2 linked regions of the Mucilaginibacter paludis DSM 18603 genome follow. The protein of the gene in region 1 interacts with the protein of each later gene in a pairwise test. Links are inferred from orthologs where the notes say so. Each region holds a gene or a part of one and is shown on either strand. Other genes may lie near its edges.

Evidence for each region.
Region 2: the proteins of dnaB (region 1) and dnaA interact in binary tests that used the Escherichia coli proteins (3 or more experiments, as listed by UniProt). The link is inferred for Mucilaginibacter paludis DSM 18603 from one-to-one orthologs.

What each region holds. Positions count from the first base shown.
Region 1 is NZ_CM001403.1:7,164,104-7,167,915, reverse strand. Bases 238-3,189 are described here. They hold dnaB (replicative DNA helicase), read left to right. Parts: upstream 238-887; coding sequence 888-2,492; downstream 2,493-3,189. Other genes in these bases: rpoN (RNA polymerase factor sigma-54), read right to left, coding at 2,757-3,189; rlmB (23S rRNA (guanosine(2251)-2'-O)-methyltransferase RlmB), read right to left, coding at 238-673. Also shown: more of rlmB, read right to left, coding at 1-237; more of rpoN, read right to left, coding at 3,190-3,812. UniProt on the Escherichia coli protein: The main replicative DNA helicase, it participates in initiation and elongation during chromosome replication. Travels ahead of the DNA replisome, separating dsDNA into templates for DNA synthesis.
Region 2 is NZ_CM001403.1:1,459,690-1,463,492, reverse strand. What follows is about bases 685-3,627. They hold dnaA (chromosomal replication initiator protein DnaA), read left to right. Parts: upstream 685-1,413; coding sequence 1,414-2,841; downstream 2,842-3,627. Other genes in these bases: MUCPA_RS06115 (Uma2 family endonuclease), read right to left, coding at 3,522-3,627; MUCPA_RS06120 (hypothetical protein), read left to right, coding at 2,924-3,508; MUCPA_RS06130 (acyl-CoA mutase large subunit family protein), read left to right, coding at 685-1,039. Outside these bases: more of MUCPA_RS06130, read left to right, coding at 1-684; more of MUCPA_RS06115, read right to left, coding at 3,628-3,803. UniProt on the Escherichia coli protein: Plays an essential in the initiation and regulation of chromosomal replication. Binds in an ATP-dependent fashion to the origin of replication (oriC) to initiate formation of the DNA replication initiation complex once per cell cycle.

The DNA of each region.
Region 1 (3,812 bases):
CGTTGCTTACGCCATCATCTTCGCCACCCATTACAATGGCTGTGGGCAAGGTATAATCGGGCGCATAGATAAAGTCGGTAGTTTTTTCGGTACAGCATACAATCTGCAAACCGGATGATTGTAAAAATTTAACCGTTTGCAATAAACTGCTTTCGCGGCAAACCGGGATATTGTACAGTGCTCCCGCCGATGTTTTAATGGTATCCGGGTTAATTTGTGCCGAACCCTTTGCCGGTACTACAATGGCATGTACACCAGCGCATTCGGCGGTACGGGCTATGGCGCCCACGTTGCGAACGTCGGTAACGCCATCTAAAATCAAAATTAAAGGTACCTCGCCTTTTTCAAATACCATGGGTATAATATCCTCAATCTTGTAATAAGTTATAGGTGATATGATGGCGATAACCCCCTGGTGGTTTTTGGTGGTAACACGGTTAAGCTTCTCTACCGGAACCTGTTGCGACTCTATTTTATATTCGTTCAGCAAGTTTTTAAGCTCATAAAACAACTCGCCACCGAGCCCTCGCTGGATGAATAACGATTCGATTTCTTTGCCCGATCTGATGGCTTCTATCACGGCGCGGATACCGAAAACCATTTGGTTATATTCTCTTTTAGGTTCGTTTCTAAAACTCATTTCAACTGCTGTATAAGTCAGCAAAATTAACATATTAATTGATTTTAGCCCGCTTTACAACTAAACTTAGCAATATGTTATTCAAAATAACTAACAGGGGCCAACGTTATTAACACTGCTGTTAAGTGATTGACTATTAAACCCATTTTAATTTTACTAACAAGTAATTAACAATTGATGTTAATTAAAATCGACGCTTAAAACGTCATTTTCAACATTTTTATTTTTAGCAAAAAAAAGGATGTTGATGAATAATACCGATTACAAATCCTTTTTGTATATTTTTGTGCAAATGATTTTGGAGAACGATAACCAGGCAGGCAAGCCTAATATTACAGGCGACAAACGAAGCAGATTCAGCAATAATCCCACCAGCGGTTTGGGGAAATTACCGCCACAAGCTACCGATTTAGAAGAAGCCGTTTTAGGTGCGTTAATGTTGGAGAAGGACGCCCTATCTTCGGTTATTGATATTTTAAAACCCGAAGTTTTTTATCGCGATAGCCACCAAAAGATATTTCAGGCGATACGCACGCTGTTTGAAAAAACATCTCCGGTTGATATTTTAACCGTTACCTCGCAGCTGCGTATGCAGGGCGAGTTAGAAATGATAGGCGGCGCCTACTACATTACCGAGTTAACTAACCGTGTAGCATCGGCGGCTAATATTGAGTACCACTCGCGTATCATTATACAGAAGTATTTGCAACGTGAGCTGATCCGCATCTCAACAGAAGTGATCAACAGCGCCTACGAAGATACTACCGATGTGCTGGACCTGTTGGATAAGGCGGAAAAGAACCTGTTTGATATCGCGCAGAATAACCTTCGCCGCGATTCGCGCAAAATGGATGATATTTTGCACGAAAGTTTAAAAGAAATTGAGGCGCTGAAGGATAAAAAGGACGGACTAACGGGCGTAGCTTCGGGCTTTACCGAGCTCGACCGCATGACATCGGGTTGGCAAAAATCCGATTTGGTAATTATAGCGGCAAGGCCGGCGATGGGTAAAACGGCCTTCGTTTTAACCTGCGCCCGTAACGCAGCGGTTGATTTTAACCGCCCGGTAGTGGTATTCTCGCTCGAGATGTCGTCGGTACAGTTGGTTAACCGTTTAATATCCGGCGAAGCCCGAATTGAGCAGGAAAAGATACGTAAAGGCCGTTTGGAAGAATGGGAATGGGAACAGATCCACTCCAAAATTGGACGCCTGGAGCAGGCCCCGTTAATTATTGACGATACACCTGCCCTCAACATATTTGAATTTAGGGCCAAATGCCGTAGATTAAAATCACAGCACGATATACAGCTGATCATCATCGATTATTTGCAGCTGATGCATGGTAAATCAGATGGTAAAGGTGGTAACCGTGAGCAGGAAATCGGTAGTATATCCAGGGCGTTAAAGTCGGTAGCTAAGGAGTTAAATGTACCGGTAATTGCGCTGTCGCAATTGAGCCGTGCGGTTGAAAGCCGCCCGGGCGGTGCAAAAAGGCCAATGCTTTCGGATTTACGTGAATCGGGATCTATTGAGCAGGATGCGGATATGGTGCTATTTTTATACCGCCCCGAATACTACGGCCTTGAATTTGACGAAGATAACAACCCAACCCAGGGCGTGGGCGAGGTAATTATAGCCAAGCACCGTAACGGCGAAACTGGCCGTGTACGATTGAAATTTGTTGGTAAATACGTAAAATTTGAGGATCTGGACGAAGGCGTAGAGGGCTTCCCGCCAATGGGTGCGGCACCGAATGCCTTCACCGGTTTAGCACCATCACAGGATTTTGAGAAACCAAGCAATTTTATAATCAGGCCTTCAAAAATGAATGATGAGGATCCTCCGTTTTAAGAAGAGGGTTATAATCAATAACAAAAGCGCCTAACTGCATTTAACAGCCAACGCTTTACCAATCTAAAGCAAAGTACCAGCAGAAGATTTCTCCCTCCTGTCGACATTGTTTTTAGAGATGCTATAAAAACTATGATCTCTGACTTAACGGACAGAAGTAAACTATCGAAAATCAACAACTTAAAAGCAAGTCATTATAAAAAACAGCAAAGCCTGATCAAATTAACTTGATCAGGCTTTGCAATTTTAAATTACCTCTTACAGTTACAATTCTTTCCTCAACCGTGCTACGGGGATATTCATTTGTTCCCTATATTTTGCCACCGTTCTGCGGGCTATGTTATAACCTTTATCTTTCAATATCTCGGTCAATTTTTCGTCGGCAAGCGGGTGGCGTTTATCTTCGGCGCCAATAAAATCTTCCAGTATCTTTTTCACTTCTTTGTTTGATACCTCTTCGCCGCTTTCCATCTGGATAGCTTCGGAGAAAAAGGATTTCAGCAGGAAGGTGCCATGTTCGGTTTGTACGTATTTTGAGTTAGCCACACGCGATACGGTAGAAATATCCATCCCTATCCTATCGGCAATGTCTTTCAATATCATGGGGCGCAGGTTACGCTCATCTCCCGTCAGGAAAAACTCATACTGATATTGCATAATGGCGTTCATGGTTTTCAGCAAGGTTTGCTGCCTTTGTTTTATGGCATCAATAAACCATTTGGCCGAATCGAGCTTTTGCTTTACAAACTGAACCGCCTCGCGGAGTTTTTTATCCTTCTGGGCAGATTTATCGTAGTGCTCAAACATATCCTGGTAAGAGCGGCTTACGCGTAGTTCCGGGGCATTTTTTGAGTTAAGCGTCAAAATTAAAACGCCATCGTTGTTGGTGATATGGAAATCGGGTATCACCTGCATTTGTTTGGTGTTAACCTCGTTGGAGTCGCCGGGTTTGGGGTTAAGCTTCAATATCTCGTTAACAACCGCCTTCAGCTCTTCGGACGTCATGTTGAGCGAGCGCTCCATCTTGTCGTAATGTTTACGGGTAAACTCGTCCAGGTAGTTTTCAACCACCATGATAGCTTTTTTGATAATAGGATCGTTAGGATCTTTTTTACGGAGTTGGATGAGCAGGCATTCCTGCAAGTCGCGTGCGCCCACCCCGGCCGGGTCAAAACTTTGGATCAGCTTCAGCATCTCCTCCACTTCCTCATCTTCGGCCATTATATTTTGCGAGAATGCCAGGTCGTCCGTTAACGACATTACCGGCCTGCGCAGGTAACCATCATCATCCAGGCTACCAATAATTTGCTGCCCTATCCT
Region 2 (3,803 bases), 5.7 Mb from region 1 along the record:
GGGTACCTATATCTATCCCCCGCGGCAATCCATGCGGCTCATTACCGATGTTTTTGAGTATTGCAGCAAGGAAGTGCCGAAATGGAATACGATATCCATATCCGGATATCACATCCGCGAAGCGGGATCAACAGCTGTTCAGGAGCTGGCATTTACATTGGCCAACGGAAAAGCTTATTTAATGGCTGCCCTGCAAAAAGGATTGGATATTAATGTGTTCTCAAAGCGACTATCTTTTTTTTTTAACTGCCACAATAATTTTTTTGAAGAGATAGCCAAATTCCGCGCGGCCCGCCGCATGTGGGCCCACATTACCCAGGAGCTCGGCGCAACAGATGCCGGTGCTCAAAAGCTCCGTTTTCATACACAAACCGGTGGTTCAACTTTAACCGCACAGCAACCATTGAACAACATTGTGCGTATAACTAACCAAGCTATGGCGGCCGTTCTGGGTGGAACACAATCGCTACATACAAACGGGTACGATGAGGCTTTATCGTTACCGACTGAGGCCGCCGCGAAGGTGGCTTTGCGTACCCAGCAGATTATCGCTTTTGAAAGCGGCGTAACCGATACCGTTGACCCTTTGGCAGGATCATACTTTGTGGAGAGTTTGACAGACGAGATGCAGGCCGCGGCTCAATTATACATCGATAAGATTGATGCGATGGGTGGATCGGTTAAGGCCATTGAGCAAGACTACATTCAACAGGAGATTGCCAAGGCTGCTTACCAGTACCAGAGCAATATTGAAAATGGCGAGCAGGTAGTAGTAGGAGTTAATCGTTTTACCCAACAGGAAGAAAAAGAAATTGAACTTTTTCGGGTAGATGATTCCATCAGGTTAAAACAAATGGAGCGTTTAAAGGTTTTGAAAGCCGGGCGTAACCAGGCAGCCGTTGATGAAGCCTTGAGCAATTTAAGGCTGGCCGCAATGGGCGACGATAACCTGATGCCGCGCATTTTAGATGCCGTGGAAAATTATGCCACTCTGGGCGAAATTGCCGACACTTTGAGGAACGTGTTTGGCGAATATTAAAATTGTGCCTCACGGGAATTTAACTGTCTGTAAACAATGTTATTAAAATTCGGGTGCTTTTTTAGGCGATTATTAAAACGACATTGAGAATTATTTTGTTTAGATTTATCGTAGTTCAACCTATTCGCTAATTCTCGCACTTAATAGCTTAATGATAAAAAACAGCATTCGTTTTTGGGTAATATAGGCTCTGAAATGCAAATAAGGCGTCTTTTAAGCCTAAGAAAGTATTTTAGAGTGCTTTATAAATTAATCGTCCGAATAATGAAAATTTAATTTTTTTATAAGCTTATTTTTTCAATATTCGATGTTCCGAAGCCGGCCCTGCGAAACTTTCACAGGAGGTTTGTAATCAATAAATTAGTAAAATATCAATGGAAAAAACTTGTACTAACGTTTGGAATAGCTGCTTGCAGATCATCAAGGACAATATACCGGCCCAAAGTTTTAAAACCTGGTTCGAGCCTATAAAAGCCTTAAGAATTGAAGGTAGTGTTCTGACTATACAGGTTCCAAGTTTGTTTTTCTTTGAGTGGCTTGAAGAACATTACGTTGGCTTATTGCGTAAAACAATAAAAAAACAATTAGGCGAGGACGGACGTTTGGAGTATAACATTGTTGTTGAGCAATCATCATCAAGCAAACCTTATACAACCAATATGCCATCAAACGGAAACGGTGCCGAAGGTAAAAATCAATCCATGCCAATACCAATATCAATTAATAAGGATATTAAGAATCCTTTTGTGATTCCGGGTCTTAAAAAGCTGCAGGTTGATCCACAATTAAATCAAAACTACACTTTTGAAAGTTTTATTGAAGGGGATTGTAACCGTTTGGCCCGCTCTGCTGGTTATGCGGTGGCTGCTAAACCGGGTGGTACATCGTTTAACCCTTTAATGATATATGGTGGTGTTGGTTTAGGTAAAACACACCTGGCGCAGGCTATAGGTAACGAGATTAAGCGTACCCTGCCCGATAAATTGGTGCTCTATGTATCGTGCGAAAAGTTTACCCAGCAGTTTGTTGACGCCCTTAAGCATAATAACATTAACGATTTTGTTAATTTTTACCAGGCTATAGATGTACTGATTATGGATGATGTACACAACTTTGCCGGTAAAGAAAAAACACAGGATTTCTTTTTCCATATTTTTAACCACCTGCATCAGTCGGGCAAACAACTGATCATCACTTCTGATAAAGCGCCAAAAGATCTGGCCGGTTTGGAAGAAAGGTTGTTATCGCGTTTTAAATGGGGCCTTTCTGCCGATCTGCAGATCCCAGATCTGGAAACGCGTATGGCTATCCTGAAAACTAAAATATACCAAGATGGTATCGACTTGCCTTACGAGGTAATAGAATATGTAGCCCACAATATCGATAACAATGTGCGCGAACTTGAAGGTGCCATGGTATCGTTACTGGCTCAATCAACATTAAACCGCAAGGAAATCGATTTAAACCTGGCAAAATCGATGCTGAAAAACTTCATCAAAAACTCCACCAAAGAGATTTCGATGGAATACATCCAAAGCCTGGTTTGCGAATATTTTGAGGTTCCCATCGAGATGGTGAAGTCACAAACCCGCAAACGCGAAATTGTACAGGCCCGCCAAATCTCCATGTACCTGGCCAAGGCCCATACTAAAAGCTCACTAAAATCAATCGGCAACTTCTTTGGCGGCCGCGATCACTCTACGGTAATCTATGCCTGCCAAACCGTAGAAGATTTAATTGATACCGATAAAAAATTTAAAGGCTACGTTGCCGATATACAGAAGAAGTTGAAGATGTCGTAAACGGATTTGTTTGCATTATAATATATCGGAAGCGCTTTAATAGGCGCTTTTTTCGTTATATTAGTGGATAACCTTTCAGCCTATGTCGCTAAAATTAAAATATTGGCAATTGCCTGTGCTTTTTATACCGTTTATAGCAGGCAGCATAATTGAAGATTGGCCGCAGTCTGATAATGAGGCTTATCTAAGAACTTCAGCTACAGCCAATTTCTTGTTTGTACTCAATACGTGCGTCCTGATTTACTATCAAACCTATTTTGCTTTGGGGTTTAACCGGGTTTCAACTAAAAAATCAAACATATTTAAATGGAATGCCCTGGTACCTGTTTTTTTCTTTACTGCTTATTTGTTGATGGTTGTTTATTCAACATTTATAAAAGCTGTAGTTCATCAAAACAAGCATTTTCGCGGGCCTATACAAAAAGCAGACTTCAATCCAACCACCTGGGTAATATTTGTATTTATAATTCATGCGCTCATTACCTTTTTTTTAATCAATAATCAATTTGTAGCAAGGCAAATTAAAAAGGTACCTAATGCGGATGAGCAATTAATTTTAAAAGAGAATTTTTTGGAGCCAATGAAGAAGTTGTTGTCCGTAACAATAGGGTTGCTTCTTGCAGCCATATTAATAAGCTTTATTACGGATATTGTCAAGCTAACATGAAGGAATCACCTTGTTAAAAGCTAAATTGCGCATTTAATGCGCTGACAACCAGTCTCCCTTTTTCTGATGCAATTTGTTCGTATCTGCCATCCTCACCTAATAAGTACTGCCAAACTTCTTTAGTTTCAGGGTCGATAATAATATATTCAGGGATGAGATTTCGCTGGTAAAGGTCAAACTTCTTTTTCGTATCGTAGCTTTTGTTAGATGATAATAACTCGATCACTAAATCAGGAACACCATGAATGCCATTTTTTTGAATAATCGAATTGTGTTGATCTTTAACAAAAATTAA